3 regions of the Paenibacillus sp. FSL H7-0918 genome follow, and region 3 is predicted to be linked to each of the others. Evidence: riboswitches for the same ligand, from Rfam matches in the RefSeq annotation. Region 3 holds a riboswitch; each other region holds the start of a gene.
What was found. Region 3 has a riboswitch for cyclic di-GMP ahead of MHI15_RS04080 (thiamine pyrophosphate-binding protein). Riboswitches for the same ligand answer to the same signal wherever they lie in the genome.
Positions count from the first base shown of each region.

Region 1: linked by a shared signal. The riboswitch ahead of MHI15_RS13130 (NPCBM/NEW2 domain-containing protein) and the one ahead of MHI15_RS04080 (thiamine pyrophosphate-binding protein) in region 3 are both predicted to bind cyclic di-GMP.
Region 2: linked by a shared signal. The riboswitch ahead of MHI15_RS19705 (transglutaminase-like domain-containing protein) and the one ahead of MHI15_RS04080 (thiamine pyrophosphate-binding protein) in region 3 are both predicted to bind cyclic di-GMP.

Region 1 is NZ_JBBOWJ010000001.1:2,909,047-2,919,424, forward strand. It holds gene MHI15_RS13120 (AAA family ATPase) at 1-39, opposite strand, end outside; gene MHI15_RS13125 (response regulator) at 124-759, opposite strand; gene MHI15_RS13130 (NPCBM/NEW2 domain-containing protein) at 1,004-6,817, opposite strand; cyclic di-GMP riboswitch class I at 7,075-7,161, opposite strand; gene MHI15_RS13135 (hypothetical protein) at 7,319-7,885, opposite strand; gene MHI15_RS13140 (EAL domain-containing protein) at 8,002-8,850, opposite strand; gene MHI15_RS13145 (Crp/Fnr family transcriptional regulator) at 9,041-9,724, opposite strand; gene MHI15_RS13150 (leucine-rich repeat domain-containing protein) at 9,860-10,378, shown strand, end outside.
Region 2 is NZ_JBBOWJ010000002.1:1,300,947-1,311,324, reverse strand. It holds gene MHI15_RS19720 (glycosyltransferase family 2 protein) at 1-805, shown strand, start outside; gene MHI15_RS19715 (GtrA family protein) at 792-1,199, shown strand; gene MHI15_RS19710 (class D sortase) at 1,302-1,967, shown strand; cyclic di-GMP riboswitch class I at 2,081-2,163, shown strand; cyclic di-GMP riboswitch class I at 2,238-2,318, shown strand; gene MHI15_RS19705 (transglutaminase-like domain-containing protein) at 2,332-3,141, shown strand; rRNA gene MHI15_RS19700 (16S ribosomal RNA) at 3,509-5,066, shown strand; rRNA gene MHI15_RS19695 (23S ribosomal RNA) at 5,299-8,225, shown strand; rRNA gene rrf (5S ribosomal RNA) at 8,354-8,470, shown strand; gene MHI15_RS19685 (acyl-[acyl-carrier-protein] thioesterase) at 8,709-9,461, shown strand; gene MHI15_RS19680 (RNA polymerase sigma factor) at 9,658-10,245, shown strand; gene MHI15_RS19675 (DUF4179 domain-containing protein) at 10,220-10,378, shown strand, end outside.
Region 3 is NZ_JBBOWJ010000001.1:855,603-865,980, forward strand. It holds gene MHI15_RS04075 (methyl-accepting chemotaxis protein) at 1-1,113, shown strand, start outside; cyclic di-GMP riboswitch class I at 1,288-1,384, shown strand; gene MHI15_RS04080 (thiamine pyrophosphate-binding protein) at 1,540-3,180, shown strand; gene MHI15_RS04085 (carboxymuconolactone decarboxylase family protein) at 3,191-3,559, shown strand; gene MHI15_RS04090 (hypothetical protein) at 3,672-4,115, shown strand; gene MHI15_RS04095 (ketoacyl-ACP synthase III) at 4,170-5,162, shown strand; gene MHI15_RS04100 (DNA-binding protein) at 5,239-5,454, opposite strand; gene glpK (glycerol kinase GlpK) at 5,469-6,962, opposite strand; gene MHI15_RS04110 (ATP-binding protein) at 7,081-8,517, opposite strand; gene MHI15_RS04115 (response regulator transcription factor) at 8,518-9,234, opposite strand; gene ccsA (cytochrome c biogenesis protein CcsA) at 9,311-10,378, opposite strand, start outside.

The DNA of each region.
Region 1 (10,378 bases), 2.1 Mb from region 3:
TATCAGATCTAAGGTTTGGTATCCTGGCAATTCAAACATCAACAGCACTCCCTAATTACAATTAGACAGAATACTCAATCTCACAAAGTAGTTAAAGCCATTATAACATCTGATCTTGCCGTTCTACTCATAAGACATTTCATATTTCGTTAATCCTATCGCGTTCGCGCACAATGCCGCCTGTGTCCGGTCAGTAACCTGCAGCTTCGCTAAAATCTGACTGACATGCTTCTTCACCGTAAATTCACTGATAAAAAGACGTGTGGCAATCACTCTATTGCAAGCACCTTGTCCAAGCTGAATCAGGACTTCCTTCTCTTTTGGTGTCAATTCATCTGTTGGACTGCTGGCGCTCATTCGCATCTTTTCTTCCATTAGACCAGGATCATAGTATTTTCTCCCTTTGTACACCAACTGGATAGCAAACAGTAATTCCTCCGGCAGTGCCTCTTTCAGAACATATCCGTCTACCAGTACTTCTTCAGCCCTCAAAAAATCCTCTCTGCTCGCAGAGGAAGTCAACAGTATGAATTTACTAACAATGCCGCGGGTACGTGCTATCTTAATGACATCCAGTCCTGATTCATCAGCAAGTTTAAGATCAATGAGGACAATGTCTGGCTTTGTCTCTTCAATCACATCAAGTGCTTCCGGACCATTCGTAGCTTCACCGGCAAATTGCATATCCGATTGCATTGCAATGACAGATGCCAGCCCTCTTCTAACTAAAGGATGATCATCTACAATGATGATTTTCACAGAAACAGCTCCCTCTAAACCGCATACATTATTTACTTCTTTGTATAAAAAGCTTCAATTGGAGTATTTATTTAAATTTGGCGCATTTCTGATTAAGTATAGTTAAAAGACTACACCGCTTATAGTGAGCGTTGTCATTTCTTTTGTCATATGACAAAATGGATATTTTTACATAAAACGCCTTCATTTAAAAACTGGCGAACCATGGTTATAGAGACCACAATCCGCCTGCTTTCTTGGGAATTTAATTATTATCAATAAAAGAAATGATTTGCACGAGATTACCTGCGACTTGGTAAGTTAACCCCAGCATGTAAGTTCCTTTCTCCTCGTTCGATAGGTCAATAGTGAACGCATCCGGATTAGCAGCCCATTCCTTCATATCAAACACAATTTCTTTAGATGTTCTAGTGTTTCTTACCCCAGCCGAATTAGGGATCACTTTGCTGCCATCGAGCCCTTTCACCAGATTGGCCACTTCAACCACAGGTCCCTTAAATTCTCCTACCTCTACCATTTGTGGGTCGGCCAATAAGCTCGTTAGTTTAGTTAATCCTTGTAATGGGGAGAAATCTGTAATTTCATTTCCAGTAATATCAAGTGTCTCTAGGTTCTTCGCGTACTGCAAACCTTCCAAGGATCTGGCTCTTCTGGTTTCGCTAGTTAACGTTGTAAGGTTATACATATCACCTAATGTTAATTCTCCAGTTACGCCCAATGTAGTCTTGATCGAAGCACTTAAATACGGATCCGCCACAGTAATCACTTGCGTAAGATCTATTTGGACCAAACCTTCGGTTGCTTGTTGCAACGCTGCTACAGCTTCGTCTACTTCACTTTGCGTAACAGAAGAGTTAGCCAACACTGTCTCTGCTATCGAGAGGCTGGACATAAATGCCGCGATGCTCTCAGGTGTGAAGCCTTCTAGAGAAATTGCTTTAGCCGCTGCAATCGCCTGTGCGAGATCTCTAGTGAATAAGTGATCTCCATTCGCAAAATGTAGTTTGGCTCCACCCCATGTAGCATGGTCAGATCCGTTGCCATTTCCCCCGTCTGTGACGACTAATTTCAGTTCTTTTGCTTCATTAATATCCAATTCGATGAATTTCTGCGGATCTCTCGAACCCATGACCCCACTATCAAATTTCTTCTCTCCATCGACAAACACCTCAAAGCTCACCGAACCAACAGAACCGTACTTTTGTCTATCTACACCTACATAGGAAGTGAAATAGTCCGCGTTTTTGTCGCTTAGATTGTATACAATCGTCGAGTTAGAGTGCGCTCCAATTCCTCTTTCATAGGACACTACCTGATTGTTCTCATCTGTTAATCTCAGCGTATTTGCACTAATAGATTTATCCTTCAAAGGTGCAGTATAGCTGTTCTGAGTAGAATTCCAGTCGTAATCCGTCAGGTACGTAAAGTCCGTCATGTCTACTACGGCTATAGTTCTAATCTTCGTGGTCTTATTTCCATCACTATCTGTTACTGTGTAAGTGATTGGATACTTTCCGGCCCGGTTGAATTTAACTTGCTCTTGGCCTGTGACCTTCACTTGAGCCGTCAAGTCACCGTCTTCCGAATCCATTGCCGAATAGCTTTCACTGATATCAATCGCTTGGCCCACTTTGGTTGAGACAGATTTAGGTATGGTAAGCTCTGGTGTATTGTTCAAGATCATAAACTTCGCATCAGCAAAATCACCGTGATCTGAAGCATTTCCGTTACCTGCATTATCTAACACCAGCTTCAATTCACTTACATCCTTAACAGGTATCCGCGCAAGCTTGGCTTCTGTACCAAATTTCATCAGTCCGCTGTTATAAACCTCTGCCCCATCGGCAAAGATTTTGAAAATTACACTGGAGTTGCTTTGCTCAGGGATATTTCTATCAACCCCTACATACGTTTCAAAATATTCATAGTTTGCACCTGCCAGATTATACACGATTTCAGAGCTGGCATGGGTTCCTAAGCCCTTAGCGAACTCTTTGACCTCGCCATTTACCAGCAGCTTAATCGGATTGTTAGAGCTAGCCTTATCTTTTCGAACCACATTATAATCCGTTTTTGCCGATTGCCAATCTATATCACTCAGGTATTTACTAGCGCTGTATACAACAATCTTTCTGGCCTGCACAGCGGAGTTCCCATTTGAGTCTGTAACTGAAAACTCGACGTTGTAAGTCCCTGTTTTGCTTGATGTGAATCCATTTGAATGCACTTCAACGGCTCCAATTAAGTTACCATCTTCCGTATCAAAAGCTGTTACATCGCTCAACACATCAAATACGCTGTTCAGCTTAACGAAGGTTGTCTCTTCCGGTACTGTAATGGTAGGTTTGCTTGAATTATTCGAGAACTTCGCATCCGCCCATACCGTATGGTCTGAAGCATTGCCATCCTTAGCATCTGTTGTAACCAGCTTCACCTCTCTTGCGCCAGTCACAGGGATTTTCACAAATTGATGTTCTGTTCCTGCCCGGAAAACATCACTCTCAAATTTCTGTTCTCCATCCACATACACTGCAAAAGTAGCCGAGGAAGGTTTCCCTTTCATGGCTTGATCAATCCCAATGTAGCTTTCAAAGAAGTCGTAACCCTTACCTTCAATATCGTAAACTACCTCAGAGTTGGCATGAACACCAATCCCTTTCGCGTACGTCGCAGCCAACCCTTGGCGAACAAGGGTTATGATTCCTCCGGAAACGGCTTTATCTTTCTTTAATTCACCCCAGCCTACAACGACTGACTTGGCATTGAGATCGGAAATATAGGCGTAGTCGCTCGTTACCGTAACCTGTGTGGTTTTCGTTTCCGTAACCCCTTCGCTTTTCACTTCATATACAATTTCGTAGTTGCCTTTTTGCGTTACATCAACGTTATTGGCTTTCAGAGAGACATCTGCAGTAATATCGTTTCCTAGATAGTTAGCCGCTTTTACATAGCTCATCGGATCAAAGGTTTGATTAAGCTTTAAAGTGAGCTGATCTTCAACAGACAAGGCTGGCTTAAAGGCTTTAACCTGTACGGGCTTCAGTGGGTTCAGCTTTTTATCATAACCGACGATCTTGTACGTATAGTTGATACTCACATCTACATTCTGATCCACAAATTGCTCAGTTCCTGTAAAACCAACTAACACATCATTTCTATACACTTCATATCCTAAAAAGTCTTGCTTAAGCTCTTTATCTATACTGAAACTTAACGTGTTCGTTCTAGCCGTGGTGTTAGGTGTGATATTAACCTTAATGGCCAGATTTTTATCCGCTATTCCAGTTCCCTCATAATTAATCACCGAGTTATTTAAATACCATAACTTTTGCGGTGCCGGATACTTGGCTACTTTCGCTTTTGTCTCAGGATTCACAGTGAAGCCATGTCTGGCAAAATAGCTGCTTAAATCTAATCCCAGTACTTCGGAGGAGAACTCCACCAAATACTGCTGCTTGGAATTGTCACCGTTGGTAAGGGTGACCTTCCGCTCCCGATATAGCTTGGTTAGCTCTGTCCAGTATCCCGGATGTGCCAGCTCCAGCTGCCAATAGGCTCCGAGTTGTGCAAATAAGCCCTGCTGATTCATAACCACTTTATTTTCTTCGAGGACATATTTATAGATATCTGATTCATACGGTATACGATTATCTATCGAATTCGCTGCGACAGACATAAACATAGACACCATATTATTAGTTACTTCGCCATATTCCCGTTCACCCATAGCCAAGCGATGCCCAATTTCGTGATTCAGTCCCCAGCCCGGATAGGCTTTATTAAAATCACCTAACATGGTTCCTACTGTTCCAAGTTGGATCCCTGTATGATCTCCCGCTGCATACATCGCACCATAAGGCTGCATCAAGCGAATATTCTCACGAATTAGCTTGGCATCATGAATCTCGCTACTGCCATCCAAGCCATAGAAGGCAAAAATGCTCTTCATCCAGGTGTCATACCCAGTTACGGTGTCCAGCGGGTTATTTCCTTGCGTAATATATTTGTTGTACGCCTCCGTCGCCGTTCCTGTGAATATAACATGATCGCTGGCCATTTCTACCACATCTATGAGTTTACGATCTTGAACATTTGGATGAGCCGCTTTATCTTCGTCCAGTCTTTGTTTGTATGTGATTAAGAAGGTTTTGAATTGTTCTGGATCCGTGGTCTTGGTCATAAAAGGAATCTTTTCTAAACCTTCGAAGCGGATCAATGGCGCTTTCCCTTGTTCCTCAGCTGTATAGGGATTTACGATATAAACGGTGCCGCCCTTAGTCACTTCATGTGCATAATAACTATTCGTAGCAAATTCAGGAACGGTTATAATGTTCTTACCTGGACGCAATTGCACACCTCTAGCCCAAACATTCCAAGCGGCCTCTTGTTGAGAAAAGACTAAAGAAGGTAGCTTATCGTTAGAAGCTGCGTCCACATAAACGTTGATCGTATCTCCAGGCATTGCAACGAGACCTGTAGGCTGGTTGTTCGTACCAAAACCAATTCTCAGGTTTTCCTGCGCATGCTTTTTCATATCTCCACGTTGTTCCGCCTCAATGATGGTGCCTTCGATTTGAACCTCGCCATTAACCAGCTTCTTAGCTAGTTCCAATGAATCTTTCAGGATTGGATAGAGGGGATGTACTTTTGCCGCTTCTTCTAATTCGTTGATTGCTTCGACGCTATTATAAGCAGGCACAACCGCACTCATCGTTCCATCTGTGAAAATACCATTTACAGCTTCGCTTACTTTATCTTCTGTATAAAATCTAAATTCAGCCGCAAAAGGTCTGTTGATATTAGCTTTTGTGAACTTAAATTTTAATCTTTTAAACTTCGTCGGTTCGAATTTAAATTCCAGAAAGTCATTGGTACTAATCGCGGTTCCGCTAGATACAAGTTGGAAGGTCTCTCCTTTACTCGTCTCTGATGCATAGATTTCAAAAGCCTCTGGGAATCCTTTGCGGTTATCTCTAGCCAAAAAAGCCACTCTGTCCAGCACTTCCGCTTGCGCTAGTTCAAACACGACTTCATTCGTGAAGCTTGCATCATTGTTTTTGTTCGTTTCCCAATGCGTAGTGGGCTGGTCATCCAGCATATATTCAGGCTTCGTACCTGGGTAGCTTCCACCGTTCACCGTTACTTTTGATACGTTTGCATTCGGCATTCTATAAGCTTGGCTATAGGCATTTTCATAGGCTGTTCCATACCCTTTTAGCTTCGAAACCTTGGCTGCCGTTGCCTCTACCTGATGGTTCTCCAAAAGGATCTTTGCATTCTCTATCTCTTCTTTAAACTGCGCATACAGTGGATGTGCCTGCACTTCATTCTCTAAAGCTGTTAATTTCTCTGCCGTATTAAAGGCAGTACTAACTTGGCTCAAGGTATCATCTGTAAATAAATTTTTCATTTTAGCAGAGACACTATCCTCTTTATAAAAAGAAAACTCAGCCGCACTCGCCCAATCTTGGTTCGCTTTTTTGAAGACAAATTTAAGTCTCTTAAAAGCCGTAGGTGCGAACTGAATCTCCACTACATCACCGGTTGAGCCTGTATATTCTCCAGAAGACACGAGCGTAAAATCAACCCCATCGGTAGTGGAACCATAGATCTCAAATTCTTGAGCAAAACCTTTACCTTTCGCACCGGATTGCCTAGCCGCGTATACCATTCTATTTAATTCAGTGGACTCATTGAAAACAAACACAACCTCATTCGTAAACGTTGAACTATTCGGTTTGCCAGTCTCCCAATGCGTGCTCATATCCCCATCCATAGCCTTAGCTATAGGCGAGCCTGAGTAGTTGCCACCGTTATTTGTGATGGATTTAATATTTGCTGGATTCATTCTAAAAACCTCATTATAGGCATTTAGAGCATCCTTGCCGTACAGCTCAAACGGAATAACCGAAGCGTTGCTTAATAAGTTAACCTTACTTTGCGCCACTGTTTTTGTTACATTTACCTTGCTTGCCTCACTTGCTAAAGCATAACCTGCCTCACTCGAAAAACTGGCCAACATGGCCGCCGATGTAGCGATCGCAATCATTTTCTTCATCTCTTCTTACCCCCAGATGTCATATGAATCTCTCCAGTGCCCAAAAATGGGCACAAAAAAAACTACCCCAAAAGAGTAGCTTGATTGCGTATAAAGTCGCCTAAAAATTAAGACTTAATTTTTATTAAACCTTAACAAGCATAAACGCCTTCAGCGTCCTATAAGGACGGCAAGCGTTTAAGCGAGAAATATAAGATATTAAGTATAGGTGTATAACTTATACTTTCTTATATTTTAACAAAAAGCGTTACACACTCTTTGGCAGCTGGCTGACAATAGTTATGATAACCTTAGTCCCTTTAGCTTTGCGTCCCTACATTTCCATAGGTTTGCCTATGAAGTTTCGAATACATTCAAAGAGTAACATAAGCCTAGATCGGATCGCATGATTAATTGGTATGAAATGAATATAGGTAATTGCAATTAGTTTTTCTTATGTGATAGATATTATTTATCGACCATCCCGGAAGAGAAGGGCATCCTTTAGGACTGTAGGTCTACTTAACTCCCCGATCCAAACAAACGCCGGAACCAATTCCACACATCGCCCGTGATGGGAATTAATCCGAAACCATGTTCGCCAACTGCGATTACACCATATGCCCATTGTCCGATAGCTATGGCACCCCCAGCGATCCTGCCTATCGCTATCGCACCAAACGCCGTATCCCCTATGGCGATGGCCCCCAACGCTTTTTCCGCGATTGCGATCGCTCCTACAGCCACGCCTGCAATCGCAATCGCTCCCACTGCGAAGCCAAGCCAGCTAAGTGCTATTGCTCCGATCGCTAACCACATTCCCAGTGATATTGCTCCTAAGGATAATACGCCCACGCTTATCGCACCTATGGAAATCAAGCCAACAGCTACATCTCCAATAGCGATTAATCCAACGGCTGTCTTCACACGGGGTTTACCTCCACGGCCATACGCTTGACCTGAGTATCGCCCTAGATTACTGCGAATACTGATGACCGGAAATGAGGGAGAAGGCCATTGATAATCAATCTCTCGTCCATCAAAGCCCCTAGAATCCGCCCAGCGCGTTACAAATTGATGCCATTTCATATCCATCCCGTCCCCCTTTTCAAATTACCTAAATTATACAACCCCGGGGGTTGGCTGTACTCAGACTCTGACCTGAAATTCATCTCATCCTCTGGACGGATATATACTCATTAGGATTACTGTTTGGGAATAGGATCAGGCTTTCCAAATAAATAGCCCTGAAACAACTGATAACCACTCTGCTTAAGCCATTCAAAGTCCTCTCTAAACTCCACACCTTCTGCTAAAGGAACGGATTGGATTTCTAAAGCTTTTTCTAAAAATTGCTTTGCTATTTTCTGTTTGTTCAGATCGCTGGACACACCCTGAACATATTTCATATCCAGCTTCATGTAATGGGGTTTAAGCTCCAATAACATCTCGATCGTGCTGAAGCCCTCACCAACATCATCTAAAGCGTATTCAAATCCCCGGTCCTTGTAATATGTCAAAATAGCTTTCAAATGAGCGAGATCATCCACTTTCTCCGTCTCAACAACTTCAAAGACAAAAAGAGAAGGATCGACGCCTAATTGATTGGCCAGTTCAACGGTTGATCTTAAGCAGAACTCTGGAGCGTAGATCGACGTTGGGATAAAATTAATAAACGTTTTTTTATTTAAGGGTGCAGCATATTTTACAGCCGTCATTCTACATAACCGGTCTAAAGCATATAAACGCCCACGATTCCGTGCCGCCGCAAAAATCTCATTAGGATAGATAAGAGATCCGTCTTCTTTTTTAAATCTGGATAGGAGCTCGTATGCAAAAATTTCTTCCCTTACGTTCACAATCGGTTGGAAGTAGCAAGTAACAAGACCCTTAGTGATAACCTCATCAATCCACTCCATATCAAGTACAGTGGGTAATTCGGATAGAGGTCTCCATGTTTGGTCATCTATACGGAATTCAACCTGCTCCGACTCCATATGGTCATTACAGAAATCTAGAAAATCCCGTACCCCAGCCTCCTTAATTGTAATCACATTTTCTTCCACCTTATGTATCGTATTACTTCTACTCAAGTGATGAATAACCTCAGGTAAAACCCTAAGATTAAGCTCACCATGAGCCTTGATTTCAAAATTCAGATCTCTTACTACACAATGATTACAAGCCACATTCATAACCCCTTTAATAATCGATTCTCTGAAAAAGATCCCGGAACGGCTCTTCTCAATCGAAATCCGTATACTCCAGTAAATACGCCGGGTCTAACACGGTGATCTGCTGATGTTGAATCTCAATAATCTTTTGCTCTTGCAGATCTTTAAGCACAAGGGTAGCCGTCTCCCTTAACGTTCCGATCATATCCGCGAACTGCTGATGGGTCAATCGAAGATCAATCCTCTGTTTGCCTTGCTCCTCTACTCCAAATCTTTGGTATAGTCTTCTCAGCGTAAAGATCGCACGCGCTTTCGCATCATGAAATTTCATTTCATGTAATAACCGATTCGATAAAAATAAACGCTCCATTTGCAGCAGCATCAATTGCTCCTTAATCAACGGGTAATCGGCAAGCATCTGCTTAAAAGGCTCATGTTTAATCTCAAATAATACAGTATCATTCATAGCCACCGCAGACAGCACTCTTATATTGGAGGGATGGATCACTTCCAGATCGCCAAAGAAATCGCCTTTTCCAAAAAGATCTACGGTATGCTCTTTCCCTTTCGTGGTAGCATACACCCTTATAATCCCCGAATAGATAATGTAGGCATGATCCCCCGGATCTGATTCTGCAAACACCAGGGTTCCCTTAGAATATGCCTTATAAGTGAATAATCCTGAGACCGCCTCGATTTTCTCCGAGGGTAAACCCTGAAAAAAGCGAGTGCCAGTCCAAAAAGAAGCTTCCATCTCATTATTCCTTTCTAACACATTCCATAGTTTTGTATGCCAACATACTGATAATAAATCATCATCCTGTTATATTCTATCGTAACGTTGTCACATAGGCTTGATGCCAATACGATTTACAAAGGAGATCCATTCATGAAATATAATTTTGACGGAAAAGGACTTATTGAAACGCCAGATGTCGTGTTTGAGAGCAATCCGCTACTAGAACTGAGCATGTACAACAATCATATTAAAGAGATTCCCGATCAGCTCTTCCTTCATGACGAATTAGAGGTACTAAATTATGCGGGCAATGAAATCGAACGCTTATCCGAGAACATCGGTCGCTTAGTTCACCTAAGAATGCTGGATTTAGGCCATAATCGGCTGAAGGTGTTGCCGGAGAGCATTGGCGGATTGCAGGGGTTGGATTCTTTTCTATACCTAAGCAATAATCAGTTCGAACAGCTGCCGGAGCAGCTCTGTAATCTCCAGAAGCTCAAGTATCTGAACGTAACAGATAATCATCTCAAGCAATTGCCTACCCGTATAGGCGAAATGAGCAGTCTGATTGAATTGCGGCTTTATTATAATCAGCTGGAACGTTTACCTGATTCGATCACACAAATAAAAGGCCTAAGAGAGATCCATCTCTATGGTAATCAACTGGTC
Region 2 (10,378 bases), on a different contig from region 3:
AGACGAGCATGTCAAGCTGATTGACTTCTCGCGTAATTTCGGACATCAGGTAGCGATTACAGCTGGCATGGACTATGCCGAAGGTCAAGCGGTTGTTGTTATTGACGCTGATCTTCAGGATCCTCCGGAGGTCATTCTGCAAATGATCGAGAAGTGGAAAGAGGGCTACGACGTTGTATATGCGAAACGCCTGAAGCGCCACGGAGAAACGATGTTCAAAAAGGTCACCGCGAAGCTTTTTTACCGCCTGCTCAGCAGTATGACAAGTGTGGATATTCCTACGGATACAGGCGATTTCCGTCTTATTGACCGTAAGGTATGTGATGTCCTGCGGGGACTTAAAGAAAAGAACCGCTATGTCAGAGGTTTGGTGAGCTGGGTTGGCTTCAAGCAGACTATGGTGGAATATGAACGGGAAGAACGTTTTGCCGGAGAAACCAAATATCCGCTGAAGAAAATGATTCGTTTTGCGTTAGATGGCATCACCTCTTTTTCATATAAGCCCCTTAAGATTGCTACGTATATTGGATTCTTTCTTTCATTTTCTAGCTTTCTCTATTTATTTTTCGTCTTGTTCCAAAGGATATTTTTCACCTCCTGGACGGTTCCGGGCTGGGCTTCCATTGTAGGTGTCAATCTGCTCTTTAACGGTATTGTTCTGATGCTGTTGGGTGTGATTGGGGAGTATATCGGACGGATTTATGACGAGTCTAAAGATAGACCGCTATATATTGTTAGTGAGACTAAAGGCTACCAGAACGAAGAACAACTGGACCGCCGGAAGGACCACAATGATGTCAGATAAGAACTTGCGCGCTGCATTCATACAGTTCCTCAAATTTAATGCCGTAGGTTTGCTCAATACGCTTATTGATTTTGTGATTTTCACATTGTTGAATTCACTAGGGATGGTATACGCATTGGCGCAGGTGATCTCCTATAGTGCAGGCACGGCGAATAGCTTTATTTTGAATAAAAAAGTTACCTTTCGTGATCGCAACCGGGGGAATAAAGAAGGCTTCGACCGCGTACAGCTGGTCAAGTTTATCGTGCTGAATCTGGTAGTGCTCGGAATATCACTGCTGTTAATGCATCTGTTGACAGACAAACTAGGTATTCAAGTCTTGATCTCCAAGGTGCTGGTTACCTTTATCACGGTGATCATCAATTTCTTTGGAAGTCGTAAATGGGTATTTTAAACATTAATTTCAGGCAGAAGGAGTTGCTATGCTTAAAGGCAAGTAGCTGTTTCTGCTTGATTTGTATATAACCATAGAAACAATATACGGAGGTGAATAACATTGCGTAAATTCTCCTATCTACTCATACTGGCTGGGATACTTATCATGTTATATCCGACAGCTAACGAGTGGTACAACGACAGGCAGCAGGAGAAGTTATTAGAAACGGCTGAACTAAGCACTGCCGATAGTACTCCCCAGCCAGATCTAAAGAGCAGGTATGCTGAAGTTACTCAGCTGTTAGCAGAGGAATCGGTTCTGGATGCTCAGGCACAGCCCCAACCCCAAGAGACAGAAAAGCCTGAACCGGAGATTGCAGTCGGTGGCAAAGTAATCGCACTAATTGAAATCGATAAGATTGATTTGAAGCTGCCTGTATTAGAAGGGGCTACAAAAGCTAATATGAAACATGCTGCAGCCCATATGAAAGAAACGGCACCCCTTGGAGAGATCGGGAATGCTGCAATCGCGGCGCATCGGGCTAGAACTACGGGGCGTTTGTTTAACAGATTGAATGAGGTTGTTGTGGGGGATGTTATCACGGTAAAGACTAGTGATCAGGTGTTTAACTATGAGGTATACGATATTTCTGTTGTAGATCCGAGTGATGTCTCCGTTCTTGACGGGAATGACAAGGATAAGATTCTTACTCTGATTACATGTGATCCGCTAGTGAATCCAACGCATCGGCTGATTGTTCATGCCAAATTAACAAAAGGAGAATAGTGAATGACAAGAAAACACAAATACCGGGAGATATTTATAAAATAATGGGTAATCTAGTAAATTAGGTCTTGTTCACAACTATAAATATGATAGTATTATACTATGAAAGCTAAACACGATAACGGCAAACCTTCCGAAAGGTAGGGACGCAAAGCTAAAGGGCCTTTTCCCGAAAGGATGGCAGCCAGCTACCGAATGAAGAGGCTTTTTTTGTTTGTTTCAAATGGATTCTATCAATTATATCTAGTAAAGCTAGAACAGATAGAGCTTATACGATAACGGCAAACCTATCGAAAGGTAGGGACGCAAAGCTAAAGGGCCTTCCCGAAAGGATGGCAGCCAGCTACCGAAAGGAGTTTTATCCGTGAAAAAGGTTTATTTTATGCTGGTGGCGTTGTTCGTCCTAATGACTTCAGTTCCGGTAAGTACAGCTCAAGCTGCAAGTGCAGATGCCAGCTGGTTGATTACATCCAAAGTGGCTCAAGGTGTGATTGGTATTAACTATGATATTCCGAAAGATAAAAGAATCAAACTCATGATCACCAAAGATAACAGCAGCTATACATATAACTTGTATGCTTCTGGACAAGCTGAGGACTTCCCTTTGCAACAAGGAAATGGGACTTATAAGGTTTCTGTTCTGGAGAACACAACCGGCAATAAATACAAAGCATTATATTCCGAAGTAGTAGACGTAACCATGAGTGACTCGAATTCCGTATATTTGGGCTCCGTACAGAATGTGAAATGGAGTTCTTCTGATAAAGCGATTGTCAAAGCTAAACAATTAGTACAAGGCAAAACAACAGACGAAGAGAAAGTTAAAGCGATCTATAACTATGTAGTTGCGAATGTACAATATGATTACTCTCTTGCAAATAGTGTAACTACTGATTATATTCCAAGCATCGATAAGACATTGACTACTAAAAAAGGGATTTGCTATGATTACGCTTCTCTTTTTGCCGCAATGCTGCGGAGTGTAGATGTTCCTGCTAAGTTGGTAATGGGGAATACAAGCTACGTTACGCAATATCATGCATGGAACGAAGTGTTGCTTAATGGGAAGTGGGTTACCATTGATACTACAGTGGATGCAGGACTTGCAAAGAGTGATAAGAAAACCGATTTAATTAAAGCCTCAAGCAAATATACTGCGGCAAAATACTATTAAGTTCGTCGCTAGAAACATAACTCTATTAAATAAACAACTGGCTTAATTATTAAGCCAGTTGTTTATTTTTATATTAGGGGTTGCTTTTCTATTAATAGTTGGGGTATTATAGGTAAGCGTTGTTAGACAGCGTACAGGCGATATAGACGAGGCTGATAAAAAGCTTCGAAAAATAAAGCTTGCATTTCTGAAAACAACATGATATATTATAAGAGTTGCTGCTGAGACATTAAACGGCGCCAACGAGAACTTGATCTTTGAAAACTGAACAACGAGTGAGTAGGAAATCACGCAAGTGAAATCCAAAATTAGAGAATTAATTTTCTCGTCAGATGTTTCAAAATGAGCATATCGCTCTTTTCAATACTAATTGGAGAGTTTGATCCTGGCTCAGGACGAACGCTGGCGGCGTGCCTAATACATGCAAGTCGAGCGGAGTTATTTTGAAAGCTTGCTTTCAAAATAACTTAGCGGCGGACGGGTGAGTAACACGTAGGCAACCTGCCCTTCAGACTGGGATAACTACCGGAAACGGTAGCTAATACCGGATAATTTCTTTTTTCTCCTGAGAGAAGAATGAAAGACGGAGCAATCTGTCACTGAGGGATGGGCCTGCGGCGCATTAGCTAGTTGGTGGGGTAACGGCCCACCAAGGCGACGATGCGTAGCCGACCTGAGAGGGTGAACGGCCACACTGGGACTGAGACACGGCCCAGACTCCTACGGGAGGCAGCAGTAGGGAATCTTCCGCAATGGGCGAAAGCCTGACGGAGCAACGCCGCGTGAGTGATGAAGGTTTTCGGATCGTAAAGCTCTGTTGCCAGGGAAGAACGTCCGGTAGAGTAACTGCTACCGGAGTGACGGTACCTGAGAAGAAAGCCCCGGCTAACTACGTGCCAGCAGCCGCGGTAATACGTAGGGGGCAAGCGTTGTCCGGAATTATTGGGCGTAAAGCGCGCGCAGGCGGCTATTTAAGTCTGGTGTTTAAACCTTGGGCTCAACCTGAGGTCGCACTGGAAACTGGGTGGCTTGAGTACAGAAGAGGAAAGTGGAATTCCACGTGTAGCGGTGAAATGCGTAGATATGTGGAGGAACACCAGTGGCGAAGGCGACTTTCTGGGCTGTAACTGACGCTGAGGCGCGAAAGCGTGGGGAGCAAACAGGATTAGATACCCTGGTAGTCCACGCCGTAAACGATGAGTGCTAGGTGTTAGGGGTTTCGATACCCTTGGTGCCGAAGTTAACACAGTAAGCACTCCGCCTGGGGAGTACGGTCGCAAGACTGAAACTCAAAGGAATTGACGGGGACCCGCACAAGCAGTGGAGTATGTGGTTTAATTCGAAGCAACGCGAAGAACCTTACCAGGTCTTGACATCCCTCTGAATCTGCTAGAGATAGCAGCGGCCTTCGGGACAGAGGAGACAGGTGGTGCATGGTTGTCGTCAGCTCGTGTCGTGAGATGTTGGGTTAAGTCCCGCAACGAGCGCAACCCTTAACTTTAGTTGCCAGCAAGTAATGTTGGGCACTCTAGAGTGACTGCCGGTGACAAACCGGAGGAAGGTGGGGATGACGTCAAATCATCATGCCCCTTATGACCTGGGCTACACACGTACTACAATGGCCGGTACAACGGGAAGCGAAGCCGCGAGGTGGAGCCAATCCCATCAAAGCCGGTCTCAGTTCGGATTGCAGGCTGCAACTCGCCTGCATGAAGTCGGAATTGCTAGTAATCGCGGATCAGCATGCCGCGGTGAATACGTTCCCGGGTCTTGTACACACCGCCCGTCACACCACGAGAGTTTACAACACCCGAAGTCGGTGGGGTAACCCGCAAGGGAGCCAGCCGCCGAAGGTGGGGTAGATGATTGGGGTGAAGTCGTAACAAGGTAGCCGTATCGGAAGGTGCGGCTGGATCACCTCCTTTCTATGGAGAATCGTTCTCTGCAATGAGGACATTCAAATCGGAAGCTAAGCTTCCAAAACTCAGGTTTAGGCCTGTTACTCACTCGTTGCTCAGTTTTGAGAGTTTAAGCTCTCAAGTAAGACTTGATCCTTGAAAACTGGATACCGAAACGAATTTGCGTTTTAGAACATCTTTTAGCAACTTGTGCAAACAAGTAAATGTTATTAGTGAGATTTTTCTTCGGAAGAATCAAGGTTAAGCTAATAAGAGCACACGGAGGATGCCTAGGCGCCAGGAGCCGACGAAGGACGTGGCGAACAACGAAACTGCCTCGGGGAGCTGTAAGCAAGCTTTGATCCGGGGGTGTCCGAATGGGGAAACCCAGCTGTGGTAATTCGCAGTTACTCATACCTGAATACATAGGGTGTGTAGAGGCAGACCAGGGGAACTGAAACATCTAAGTACCCTGAGGAAGAGAAAACAATAGTGATTCCGTCAGTAGCGGCGAGCGAACGCGGAACAGCCTAAACCTAAGAGCTTGCTCTTAGGGGTTGTGGGACGTCTCACATGGAGTTACAAAGGAATATGGTAGGTGAAGAGGTCTGGAAAGGCCCGCGATAGAGGTAAAAGCCCTGTAACCTAAACTGTATTCTCTCCGAGACGGATCCCGAGTAGTGCGGGGCACGTGAAACCCCGTATGAATCCAGCAGGACCATCTGCTAAGGCTAAATACTACCTGGCGACCGATAGTGAAACAGTACCGTGAGGGAAAGGTGAAAAGCACCCCGGAAGGGGAGTGAAATAGAACCTGAAACCGTGTGCTTACAAAAAGTCAGAGCCCTATTAATGGGTGATGGCGTGCCTTTTGTAGAATGAACCGGCGAGTTACGTTTAACATGCAAGGTTAAGCCGAGAAGGTGGAGCCGCAGCGAAAGCGAGTCTGAATAGGGCGAATTAGTATGTGGACGTAGACCCGAAACCGTGTGATCTACCCCTGTCCAGGGTGAAGGTGCGGTAACACGCACTGGAGGCCCGAACCCACGTACGTTGAAAAGTGCGGGGATGAGGTGGGGGTAGCGGAGAAATTCCAATCGAACTCGGAGATAGCTGGTTCTCCCCGAAATAGCTTTAGGGCTAGCCTCGGTATAAGAGTAGTGGAGGTAGAGCACTGATTGGGTGCGGGGTCCGCAAGGATTACCAAGCTCAGTCAAACTCCGAATGCCATATACTTATTGCCGGGAGTCAGACAGTGAGTGCTAAGATCCATTGTCAAAAGGGAAACAGCCCAGACCATCAGCTAAGGTCCCCAAGTGTGTGTTAAGTGGGAAAGGATGTGGAGTTGCACAGACAACCAGGATGTTGGCTTAGAAGCAGCCACCATTGAAAGAGTGCGTAATAGCTCACTGGTCGAGTGACTCTGCGCCGAAAATGTAACGGGGCTAAACACACCACCGAAGCTATGGCTAGATACGTATGTATCTGGGGTAGGGGAGCGTTGTGTAGGGGTTGAAGGTGTACTGAAAAGAGCGCTGGACACTACACAAGTGAGAATGCCGGTATGAGTAACGAAAAGATCAGTGAGAATCTGATCCGCCGAAAGCCCAAGGTTTCCTGAGGAAGGCTCGTCCGCTCAGGGTAAGTCGGGACCTAAGGCGAGGCCGAAAGGCGTAGTCGAAGGACAACAGTTTGAAATTACTGTACCACCGTAATCCGCTATGAGCGATGGGGTGACGCAGGAGGGTAGTGACGCGGACTGATGGATGTCCGTCTAAGCAGTGAGGCTGATGTGTAGGCAAATCCGCACATCATTAAGGCTGGGCTGTGATGGGGAGCGAAAATTGTAGTAGCGAAGGTCATGATCTCACACTGCCAAGAAAAGCCTCTAGCCAGGAGAAGGTGCCCGTACCGCAAACCGACACAGGTAGGCGAGAAGAGAATTCTAAGGCGCGCGGAAGAACTCTCGTTAAGGAACTCGGCAAAATGACCCCGTAACTTCGGGAGAAGGGGTGCCCCGGTAGTGTGAATAGCACGAGGGGGCCGCAGTGAAAAGGCCCAAGCGACTGTTTAGCAAAAACACAGGTCTGTGCGAAGCCGCAAGGCGAAGTATACGGGCTGACGCCTGCCCGGTGCTGGAAGGTTAAGGGGAGTGGTTAGGGGTAACCCGAAGCTATGAACCGAAGCCCCAGTAAACGGCGGCCGTAACTATAACGGTCCTAAGGTAGCGAAATTCCTTGTCAGGTAAATTCTGACCCGCACGAATGGCGTAACGACTTGGGCGCTGTCTCAACGAGAGATCCGGTGAAATTTTAATACCTGTGAAGATGCAGGTTACCCGCGACAAGACGGAAAGACCCCATGGAGCTTTACTGCAGCTTGATATTGAATTTGGGTACGATCTGTACAGGATAGGTGGGAGCCGTAGAAATCGGAGCGCAAGCTTCGGTGGAGGCGCCGTTGGGATACCACCCTGATCGTATCTAGGTTCTAACCTAGTGCCCTTATCGGGTACGGGGACCGTGTCAGGCGGGCAGTTTGACTGGGGCGGTCGCCTCCTAAAGAGTAACGGAGGCGTTCCAAGGTTCCCTCAGAATGGTTGGAAATCATTCGCAGAGTGCAAAGGCATAAGGGAGCTTGACTGCGAGACCTACAAGTCGAGCAGGGACGAAAGTCGGACTTAGTGATCCGGTGGTACCGCATGGAAGGGCCATCGCTCAACGGATAAAAGCTACCCTGGGGATAACAGGCTTATCTCCCCCAAGAGTCCACATCGACGGGGAGGTTTGGCACCTCGATGTCGGCTCATCGCATCCTGGGGCTGAAGTAGGTCCCAAGGGTTGGGCTGTTCGCCCATTAAAGCGGTACGCGAGCTGGGTTCAGAACGTCGTGAGACAGTTCGGTCCCTATCTGTCGTGGGCGCAGGAAATTTGAGAGGAGCTGTCCTTAGTACGAGAGGACCGGGATGGACGTACCGCTGGTGCACCAGTTGTTCCGCCAGGAGCATGGCTGGGTAGCTACGTACGGACGGGATAAGCGCTGAAAGCATCTAAGCGTGAAGCCCCCCTCAAGATGAGATTTCCCAATTAGTAAGACCCCTTGAAGACGACGAGGTAGATAGGTTGGAGGTGGAAGTGCAGCAATGCATGGAGCTGACCAATACTAATCGGTCGAGGGCTTATCCTATACGTAGAATGCAGATTCGTTTCGGATTCAGTTTTCAGGCATCAAGCCTGTAACACGCTTAGAAATTCATTGTCACTTCTGGTGATGAACTGAATTTCACGCGGCAGCGTCTGTTTCACAGACGCATGTTTGGTGGCGATAGCGGAGGGGTTCCACGCGTACCCATCCCGAACACGACCGTTAAGCCCTCCAGCGCCGATGGTACTTGGACCGAAGGGTCCTGGGAGAGTAGGACGTTGCCAAGCACACGAAGCCATTGTTGATTTATCAACAATGGCTTTTTTGTTCCCTTTATCACTTAATTTAAATAATGTGGATAAGTTATGGGGAATTAACGGAATTATAAAAGTTACTAACATGTGGATGAAATAATAAAATATATTCAAAAATGAAAGTAGTCCCCAATTTATGTGGATAGAGCAGTGGTATATGTGGATACTTCAAGTAAATGCAAGGATATTTTGCATGGCAGGAGGATAAACAATGGACAACAGTAGCAATCTTGTGTGGATAGAAGATTTTTCTGTACATGCGAGCGACACGGATTATCGTTCGCAGGGTAAGTTATCCTTTGTTCTGGATATCATGCAATGTGCGGCAGACTTCGCAGTGGGTAATTTGGGGATAAGTGTGGAAGAAATTCTGAATGCAGGAATGGGCTGGATGATGATTACGTTAGATCTTGATTTTAAGCGTATTCCCCGCCCGAATGATGTGCTTAGCGTACATACCTGGAGCAAAGGCACTAAAGGGGCACTGTGGCAACGGGATTATCGTATTTTCGATGCAGATCATATAGAAATCGCCACAGCACGATCCATATGGGCTTTAGTAGATATTGAGAAGAGAAAGATACTTAGACCGAATGCCCTTCCAGTTCAGGTTAAGCACTATAATGGCGATTCAGTAGGCGATATGCCTGTTAAGGTAACGATCCCTTCTGATATTACTATGGAAGAAGCTTATCGGTATCAGGTAAGATATAGTGGGCTGGACAGCAACGGACATTTGAATAATGCCCGATACGGGGATTTATGTTGTGATTCGCTCACTTTAGCGGAATGGGATAATGCAGAGTTCACACGCTTCCGGATTACTTATCTACAAGAAGCTAAGTTTGGGGATGAACTGACTATTTTACGTTCAGCTGTAACGGATGATGGTATATATGTACGCGGTCAGAATAGTGATACTGTATATTTTGAAGCATGTATAGCGTTAAAAAGTGTCCAATAGTACGAATAAGTAAGTAATTTATAAATATGGAATATTATTATAAAAGCGATTTCTCCGAACATCAATCGGGGCAATCGCTTTTTTTATTGAAAACGGATGATGTTTCTAACATATTTGGAAAATTTTTTTGAGCCTGTCACAATTAAAGGGATCACATTCGTTATATAGTTGTAGTCAATAACAAGGAGGTGATTCTTTGGAACGTCGCAGCCCCGGGGTCCAAGTGAATCAAACAATAATTGAAGAGGCTATCGATCAGGTTCTTGCGGGTAACCGCGAAGCCTATAGAACTATAATACAAGCCTATGAAAGAAAGATTTATACGTATTGCTATTATATTTTGAGAAGTCATGAAGAAGCAGAGGATGCTGTGCAAGATATATTTGTAAAAGTGTATCAGGAACTCAGACGTTATGAGAAACGAGTCTCTTTTAGTGCATGGCTGTATAAAGTGGCCTATCATCATTGTCTGGATCAGGTTCGCAAACGCAAGCGAAGAAACCGTCTGTTGTCGCTATATAAAGAGCAGCAGCCCAAAGCCTATTATAATCCTAACGATGAGGAGCCATTGCAGAAGTTATTTATGGATGACCTGACAGCCGAAGAGAGTAATCTCCTGATTCTTAAGGTGGTTGAGCAGTACAGCTTTGAAGAAATGGGTCAGATTATGGATTGTAATTCAGCTACTTTACGCAAGAAATTTGAACGTCTACGCAAAAAGTTAGTCCGGCAAAGAATGAATGAAGGAGGCAGCCCTCATGGAGAAATGGCAAGATCGAACTGAAAGTCAGAAGATGGAGCACATTCGTCAAACATTCCAAAATCATGAAATGCCGGTAGACAGTTTCAGCGATTCAATTATGAAGCGAATAGGAGACGAGGGAATGGAAAAACGAGCGTCAAGAAAGAATGGAAAT
Region 3 (10,378 bases):
GTTCTTGCAGGTCTGACTTTACCTGTTGCTCGCTTCGTGGAGAGAACGCTTACATCATCTTTTGATGATATTGCTAATGTATCTCACAGTATTTCAAAGGGTGATTTCACTAGCAGAGCGGACGAAAATGGTTCAATGGGTGACGTAAGCCGCTCCTTTAACACAATGATTGATAAGCTCAAGAAGATTCTGACCGATGCATCGCAGATCACCCGTCAAGTTATGGATGCAAGCCGCGGAATCGAAGATAAGAACCAGAACCTGAAAATTGTCATGGCACAAGTAGCCTCTTCTTCTACTGAGCTCGCTCTTGGTGCAAATGAAATATCTACGGATATCGCTGATATGACAGAATCCATTAAAGACATTGAGACCAAAGTATCCAATTATACGAACTCCACCAAAGAAATGAACAGACGTTCAATACATACCTTAGAACTTGTTGAGCAAGGGCGCCAATCCGTAGATACACAGGCTGAAGGCATGCGTAAAAACATAGAGGCTACACAAAAAGTGGCTGATACTATTGAAGCTCTCTCACAAAATGCCCGCGGGATTACGATGATCACCAAGACCATCACAGAGATCGCTGAGCAGACCAACCTGCTGTCACTGAATGCCTCCATCGAAGCTGCTCGTGCCGGAGAGCATGGTCGGGGTTTTGCCGTTGTAGCTCAAGAGGTTCGCAAGCTTGCTGAAGAATCTACGGCATCCACAAAAGAAGTATTCGGCTTGGTCCGCAGCATTGAGTCAGATATTAAACAAGCCATCGATAATATTGCCATCAATGAAGAGGTTGTGCAGGTTCAGAATGAAATGATCACTCAATCTGCCCATATTTTCGCACAAATTGTACAAAGCGTGCAGTACATTACCGAGCAAATCTCTTCATTCTCTGCGGAGAGTGATCTTATGCTAGAAAGTGCCTTGAAAATTTCCAGTGCAATTGAGAATATCTCAGCAATCACCGAAGAAACTGCTGCTGGCACGGAAGAGGTATCGGCGGCTATGAATGAACAGATTAATGCCCTGCAGTCTGTTGCAGAAGAAACGGAAAAAATGACCCAGGCCGTATTTAATCTGCAAAAAACCATTCATATCTTTAAATTCTAGTTCAAAACTATCAACTGCCACCTAAGCTGAGTCTTAGGTGGCAGTTTTTTTCGCGAGGCAAAACTTCATCTCTTGGACAAGACTTTCGTCAAATTTCGAGTTTTTTTAGCGGATTATGTTGACAAAAATTAATGAGGAATATATTGTAAAGGAAAATTATTCTTATCAACTATAAATTAATATTGGCAAAATCCTCGAAAGAGGATGACGCAAAACCATGGATCTACAGCCTCATTTTTTCGTTTGAGGCCATGATTGCCAGGTTGCAGAGGAACCAGGACGGCTGAACTATTGTTCAGTCTTAGCGGCGCCTTATGCCACCAACCTGTGCTTACTATAGAGCACAGGTTTTTACTTTTTGAGTATATTGATCTATCGTATCTATTCGGTAGATTAATAACTAATATATATCAAAAAACTTGTGAGGTGTTTCTTTTGAAGACAGTCGCAGATTACATGGCGGAAGCACTACGTAACCTTGGAGTCACCCATTCTTTTGGGATCATTGGCAAATCCATTTGTCCAATAGTTCTAAAGATGGTGGATTACGGTATTGAATTTATTCCCGGCAGACATGAAGCAAGCTCCGGATTCGAAGCAGCAGGGTATGCGCTGAAAACGGGTAACCTAGGCGTAGCATTTGGTACTTCGGGTCCTGGGGGAACTAACCTGCTTACAGCAGCAGCACATGCGAAAGCTAACAACCTACCTGTCCTATTTATTACCGGCCACCAATCCATTACAGAGCTTGGAATTCCTCAATGTCAGGACTCCACCTCTTTTCTGGCTGATTTAGCTGATATGTTCAGACCTGCCACCTTGTTCAGTAAATTGGTTGAACGTGGGGATCACTTTGGTACTATTTTTAATCATGCGATTTCTGTGGCCCTGACCAAACGGGGTCCTGTTCATCTTTGTATTCCTTTTGATGTACAAACTGAAGTATTGGAAGAATGCAATATAGTAATCCCAGAAAGAGAGTCTCTAATTAGTCAAGCTAATATCGATAGAGTCATCGATGCTATTCAAGCTGCTAAGAATCCTTTGATTATTGCGGGTAAAGGAATTAACCGCTCCGGAGCACATAAAGAGCTTGTTCAACTCGCAGAAACTTTTAATATTCCTGTAGTAACATCTCCTGGTGGAAAAGGGGCTATAGTCTGGGATCACCCACTCTATCATGGTCCTATTGGCGTTGGCGGTTCGACCCACGGGGACGATTTATTGAATAAAAGCGATTTATTTATAGTGCTTGGATCACGTTTAAGTGATATGACCATCTGTAATCTTAAACGGGAGAATCATCCAGCAACTTTAATTCAATTTGATATTGATCCAACCTTTGTCGGAAAAATACTATTATCCAAAACGATACCGGTCACTGGGGACCTGCGCGATAATTTGGTGCACTGCCTAAATCATATTGACCCAAGCACAATCACCAAACGTGAGGCTTTGGCCGATGCGGATTATTCAGAAGAGCTTCCAACCCTTAAGAATCTTTCCCTTGCTTCGGTAATGAGCACTTTAAGTGATTTGATCCCTTATAATAATTCAATTTTCGTTGATGATGGAAGTCATGGATTCCACGCTGCAAAATGGTACAAGGTTAAGAAACCGGGCAGCTTTGTTTTTGATGCGTATTTTGCTTGCATGGGTAATTCGATCGGCATGGCTATTGGTGCAAAAGTCGCAGCTCCTGAAGAAACTGTCCTCTGCATTACAGGTGATGGTTGTTTCATGATGCTCGGCGCTGAGATTAACACCGCTGTCTGCAAAGATATCCCTGTCATCTTTATCGTGGTCAATAATAAGCAACTAGATATGGCTCTTAAGGGTATGGAGAAAACCACAGGTCGTATCGATGGAACTCTATATGAAGTACCAATGGACGCCGTGAAATTCGCTGAATCTCTAGGTGCTAAAGGCTACAAATGTGAGACTGCGGATGAATTCACAGCTGCAATTAAAGATGCGGTAGCTCTAAACCATGTTGCCGTTATTGAACTACTAACAGACCGTGATGAAGTCCCTCCGACTGCACACCGTACTTTGAACCTAAACTAGGAGGCTAACCATGAAGGAAAATATCAACAGTGGTCTCAACCACTTCACGAATCTATCAGGAGACTATGGCGCAAAAGCACTAGCTCCAATTAAAGACCACTTCCCTGACTTGGCTGAATTTATTATGGGGAATGCCTATGGCGATATTTTTCAACGTAATACTATAGCCCCTGACTGGAAGGAAATCGCAGTCATTTCATCTTTAATTTCAATGGGTCAATTCGAACAGTTGGGCGTTCATTATGTCATGGCCCTTCGTGTTGGAGTTACCGTAGAACAGCTTAAAGGTATTCTATTACACTTAGTACCCGTTATAGGGGCACCTAGAATCATCACAGCTTTTAATATCCTGCTTGCAACCATAGAAGAAATCCAATAACCCAACAGTTCGACAACAATATACAAAATTCGACTTTATTATTGCATACACTTGAAAAATATGCCTATAATAGAGTCGGAATATCCCATTACTTGCTGTATAGTGTCGAATTTTGACTTTTATAAAACAGCTAAATGGATATACATGGCTGGATATTGCAGTCGAACTGTTTTGGACAAATTCAATCTATGGGAGAGATTTAGGCATGGGAAGTTTCGTTTTGAAGACAGACACTACAAACAAGGTTATTAACATTGAGTTAGATGGAACATTTTCTGAAGAAGATGGTCTAAAATCTATTCAAGCTTATCAACAAACTATCAATCCAATTACTCCAGCTGACTATGAACTAAAAATCGACTGCAGAAAGCTAAATGTAACTGCACCAGATGTTGTACCTCTTTTAGAAAGCTGCTTTGTAATGTTTAAGAATGATGGATTTGTAAAAGTAAATCTAACGCTTGAAAATAACCCGATCCTCAAAATGCAGCTTTCCCGTCTTGGCCGTAAAGCTGGACTCGATAACATCGAGATCATTTCTGCGGTTACAGTCTAGATCTTTGAATCTTAATATGTAGGCCACATTTTACTGCTTTCCTGGAGGCGTATTATGACCGGAATTCGTATTAAAGGCATTGATATCTATCATCCCAGCAATATAGTTGGTAACGACTTTTTCATTAAGCATTTTGACGAAAAAGGCATTGATATTCGAGGTCTATTATCCGCATTAGGTCGTATTACACGGTATAGTATTAAGGATGCGGATGAGAATTCCCTTACGATGGCTTTTGAGGCTGCCAGGAATGTTCTGGAGAAAAGTGGTCTCACAGGTGCCGATATCGACCTTATTGCCTATGCAATTCAAACTCCTGAGTATATCTTTCCTACCAACTCATTAATGATTCACCGTTTGATCAAAGGCGCATCCCATACGATCTGCATTGACAGTAATGCTAATTGTGCGGGTATGACGGCTTCTGTGGAACAGGTTAGCCGTCAGATGCAAGCGAATCCTAGGATTAAACGAGCGTTGGTCATCGGCTCCGATTATGTAACCCCTCATGCCGATAAGAATGATCCAGTCTATTACGCTAACTTCGGTGATGCAGCGGCGGCAGTCATTCTTGAACAAGCTGAGGATGTGGTCGGTTTCATTGACTCTATCTACCAAACGGATCCTTGTGTTTGCGATAATTCCAAGTTCCCGTGCGCAGGCCTGGCTAAACTGGGTAAACAAGGTGTAGCGGCTGGAGAGTTTAATGTGAAGTTTATTCCTTTTGATAATTCCATTTGTATAGATGCTGCTTCTGAGTCTATTCGTACTCTACTGTCTAACAACAATATCGCGCCTGAAGCCATTAAAGCAGCCTGCTTCTCACAGTTTTCATTGCCTAATATCTTAGAGATGTGTGAGAAAGTCGGCATTGATCGCAATGTAGCGGTATACATAGGGGATGAATTCGGATATACCTCTACCAGCAGCCCATTTATTGCTCTACATAAAGCTGTAACTACTGGAAAGATCGAACGTGGTGATAAAGTCCTGTTCTGGACAGTGGGCGCCGGTTGGCAAAATGTAGCATTTGTTATTGAATATTAGGAGCTGTATAACAAAAAGCGGCAAGCTAGGGATTCACCTAAGCTTGCTGCTTTTTAATATAAATATGAACGCAACATCAGGACTTACTCGCAAAGGTGAGCCCCTTTTCCGCGAGAGCACTCCGTAATAGGACGATCGCCTTTGGCCCCAATCCATGTAGCTGCAGAAGCTCTGCTTCAGTAAGCTTGCTGAATTGTTGAAGCTGAACATATCCAGCCCCATGCAGGGCTCGAAGCGCCGGCTTAGATAGTCCGCCCGGCAGATCAGATTCGGTTCCGTTAACCATAGACATATACAGCCCCTTTATCACTGATATCCTTCATGCTTCTCCCAACCCATGGTACGCGCTACAGCGTCCTTCCAGGCGTTGTAACGACCTTCCCGCTCAGTTATACCCATCTCAGGCGAGAAGACCCTCTCAGCCTTGTTGAAGCTCTCTAGCTGGGCACGTGTCCAGACTCCGGAAGTTAACCCGGCCAGAAGCGCCGCACCCAAAGCTGTTGTCTCCGCATAGGTTGTTCTAGTAACCTCACTGCCCAGGATATCAGACTGGAATTGCATCAGCAAATCGTTACGCACAGCTCCGCCATCCACACGAAGGCCGGTCAATGGCATGCCTGCGTCTTTTTCCATAGCTCCTATTACATCTCTAGATTGAAAGGCTAAGGACTCCAATGTAGCTCGTACCAGATGTCCTGAGGTAGTGCCTCTAGTAAGGCCAAATATGGCTCCACGGGCATACATATCCCAATAGGGTGCCCCGAGTCCGGTAAACGCAGGCACAACGATAACCCCTTCACTGTCCTCTACTTCCCGTGCTTTATCTTCTGAGCCTGCTGGCTCCTCTATAAGACCAAGACCCTCCTGCAGCCACTGAACAGCCGCTCCGGCCACGAACACACTGCCCTCTAGGGCATAATAGAGTTCATCTCCCATACCCCAAGCTACAGTGGTCAACAAGCCATGACTGGAGGCTACAGCTTCTGTGCCTGTGTTCATTAGAATAAAACAGCCTGTACCATAGGTGTTTTTGGCACTGCCGGGTTCTAGACAAGTATGTCCAAACAATGCGGCCTGTTGATCTCCAAGTACAGAGCGAATTGGAATGTCCGCCCCGAACCACTGTTTGTCTGCTACTCCAAATTCGCCGCCAGACATTCTTACTTCTGGCAGGATGGCACGCGGAATACGAAGCTCTTCCATTAGCTCTTCATCCCAGCACCGTTCATGAAGATTAAACAGCATCGTACGTGAGGCATTGGTAACATCCGTGACATGTACGGCTCCGCAAGTAAGTCTCCAAATTAACCAGCTGTCGATCGTCCCCGCTAGAAGTTCCCCTCGATTCGCCCGCTCTCGGGCGCCATCCACATGATCCAGTATCCAGGAGATTTTGGTAGCTGAGAAATAAGCATCTACAACAAGGCCCGTCTTGCTCGCAATAACTTGCTCCAGCCCTTTACTTTTAAGTTCTTCACATTGCTCTGCAGTACGCCTGTCCTGCCACACAATCGCAGGGTATATCGGTTTGCCCGTTATTTTATCCCAGATTAAAGCTGTTTCTCTCTGATTGGTTATTCCGATGGCAGAGATCTCCTCAACTGCTATGCCACCCCGCGCAATCGCATCTCTTGCCGCTGCGAGCTGTGACGCCCAGATTTGCTCAGGGTCATGCTCTACCCAGCCTGGATGGGGGAAGGATTGTTTAACTTCATATTGACCTTGTGAGACCCATTTAGCCTCCGTATCGAACAATATGGCTCGTGAGCTGGTAGTACCTTGGTCTAAAGATAAAATCATTCTATGCCCTCCCAAGCAAAACCTACAAGATATGTTCCACGATGAACAAGATTAATGTGTTTGTTTCAACAAAAAGCACCTCTGCTGTCAGAGGCGCTATCACACATTGTGTTTGGAATTACTGTTTTTCGACAGGAAGTCTTAGCGTAAAGGTTGTACTTTCGCCTAGTTTGCTTGAAGCTGAGATGGTCCCGTGATGCGACTCTACAATATTTTTAACAATCGCAAGCCCAAGTCCCGTTCCACCTGATTCTCCCCGTACACGCGCCTTATCAGCTTTGTAGAAGCGGTCAAATATATACGGCAGATCCTCTGGTGGAATTCCAACCCCTTCATCCTGAATTTTAATCTCAAGATAACGACGGCCTTCTAATACACAAGTTCCTGTATGAACCGTGATTTTTTTGCCACCCTGTGTGTGGCGAAAAGCATTATCGAGTAAATTGGTTAAGACTTGTTCCAGTTTATCCTCATCCGCCGCCTTCAGAACAGCAATATCACTCTCTTGTTGTAAGTGAAGATGGATATCGCGCTCTTTCGCACGTACAGAAAATTTACGGTAGACTCGTTCCAGCAGTTCGTTCATGTCCACCTGAGCTTTCATCATATCCGTATGTCCGGCTTCCATTCGGGCAAGATCAAGCAAATCCTTAACCAGACGCCCCATACGCAGTGATTCGTCATGAATGACCTGGATCAGCTCACTGCTTTCTTCGGGGGATGAAGCCATCCCGTCCAATAAAGCCTCACTGTACCCTTGCATCATCGACAATGGCGTGCGGATTTCATGGGAGACATTAGCTACGAAGTCTCTGCGCATCTTTTCCAGACGCACCTCTTCCGTCACATCCCGCAGTACAGCAACTACTCCCCGGATGCTGCCTTCAGAATATAACGGTGCCATATGAACAGACCAGACGCCCTGCCGTACATGTACATTGGAGCGGTCATCGCCACCTTGCTTCAAGGTGCTTAAAAATAAAGGACGCAGGGGAGGAGGAACACTGCTCTCAGCCGTTTCGGGATGGAGCTCAGCATCACTCGCATGTTCCCACTGCAAATCGCTCCAGCTCTCTAGCAGAGCTTGGCCATGCGGATTGGTCAAAATAATCTGCCCTTCAATGTCAAAGGTGATCACAGCATCGCTCATACTGCGCAGTACGCTAGACAGATGCCCCTTCTCATGATGCAGACTGCGAATGTTCTCTTCAAGCTCCTCAGCCATGTGGTTAAAGGAAGTAGCCAACTGGCCAATTTCATCACTTGTGACAAGCGTAAGCCTTGTTCCGTATTCACCCCGGCGAATGTTATTCGCAGCTTCAATGACACGCTGCATCGGCTGAGTAATTTTGGTAAACAAAAACAATGCAAAAAATGTCGTCAAAGAAAATCCGATCATACAAGTATACATAAATAAACGTTTGATATCTCCGGAATTGGCAAAGTTACTGTCTATGTAGGGAAGCAAAAATAACCCCAAGGTAATAAGCACGACAGCGACCAGGCAGATGATCGTAACCCACAGTTTGCCGACAAGACTTCTCCAGAAGTTCACTTATTTAGGTACCTCTAGTTTGTAGCCTACGCCCCATACGGTCGTAATCATCGCTGCAGATTCCGGTGATACTTTATTCAGTTTTTCACGAAGACGTTTTACGTGAGTATCTACAGTACGCAAATCTCCGAAAAATTCATAATTCCAGACATCCTTAAGCAGTTCTTCACGAGAAAATACTTTATCAGGCGAAATAGCCAAATAATGCAGAAGTTCATATTCTTTAGGTGTCAAACTTACTTCTTCACCACCAGCAGTCACACGGTGAGCATCATGTTCAATAATAAGATGAGTAAATACAATGTTATTGCTGGAATTGCTCTCCTTGGACAAGAAAGCAGTTGCCGAAGAACGGCGCATAATAGCCTTCACCCGGTAAATGACTTCACGTGGACTGAAGGGCTTCACAACATAATCGTCTGCGCCCATCTCAAAGCCTTGGACACGGTTGATCTCTTCGCCTTTAGCTGTAAGCATTAAGACCGGTGTTGACTTCACTCCTCTGAGTCTTGTCAGCACTTCCATCCCATCGATGCCAGGCAGCATAACATCCAGCAAAATTAGACCGTAGTCATTTGCTGTTGCTTTACGAAGAGCGATTTCTCCGTCTTCCGCTTCATCGATTTCATAACCTTCTTTTTCAAGATACATCTTTAGCAGGCGGCGAATGCGTTCCTCATCATCCACTACCAGAATTCTGTTTAAATGATCTGCCATTTCACTACAACCCCTTCATCAATACAGTAGAACGTAACCTTTAAACCATTGTGCAACGTTAACAGGTAAACTATGCTCAGTCCGTCCCCGCGTAAGAATGAAGTCCGGCGATGACTAAATTAACGCCAACCAGAGTAAACATTACGACCAGGAAGCCAAGCACAGCCAGCCAGGCAGATTTTCTTCCTTGCCATCCACGAGCCAAACGTAAATGAAGATAAGCGCTATAGAAGAGCCAAGTGACAAGCGCCCAGACTTCCTTAGGATCCCATCCCCAGAATCTTCCCCAAGCGATTTGCGCCCATATCATTGCAAAGATCAAAGCGCCTAATGTGAAAATAGGAAAGCCAATGGCTATCGCCCTATACGTAATCTCATCTAGATCGCCCTCATCAATTCCGTCCATCACTGGGTGTAAAGCAGTACCCAGCGGTTTACGTACGATCAAGCGAAGAACTCCGTAGAGGATTAATCCCGAAAGGAGTGACCAAATTACAGTATTAAACTTCCGTCCAGCATTTACACCATTCATCCAAGATGGTGCCTCAAAGAGTGGTTCTTTTATGCCAAGAAACGACTGGAAGCTCTCAATTTCGCTATTGTGAGGTGCCACAATCGGCGGCATTCGATAACTCACTTTCTCTATTGTACTATTTTCCTGCCCGGGGCTGTCAATCGTAACGTTCGTACGGACAAAAACAGTTTCATAGCCTGCTCCGCGGAATGCAAAAACAGAACCCAGAAACCCAATTATAACAATGATTGAAAAGAGAGTAAATTCGACCAGCCTCTGTTGCTTGCGATCCGCCTTCTCTTTACTGGAAAAATTGACTGTTCGCAGCAGATACATCAGTCCCGCCGCAAACCCTACTGCGAAGAAGGATTCACCTAGTGCAGCCAGTGTTACGTGAATCTTTAAGTAGTTCGATTGAAGAGATGGAATCAGCGGCTGTACTTCCTGTGGAAATACTGCGGCATAAGCCATCACAATAATACTGATTGGAACTGCAAAAAGACCCAAGATTACCTTACGATAAATAGCGTACATCACAGTAAAGGCAACCATCACCATCATCGATAAAAAAGTCATGAACTCATACATGTTGCTGACCGGAATATGCCCTGAGCCCGCCCAGCGTGTAAA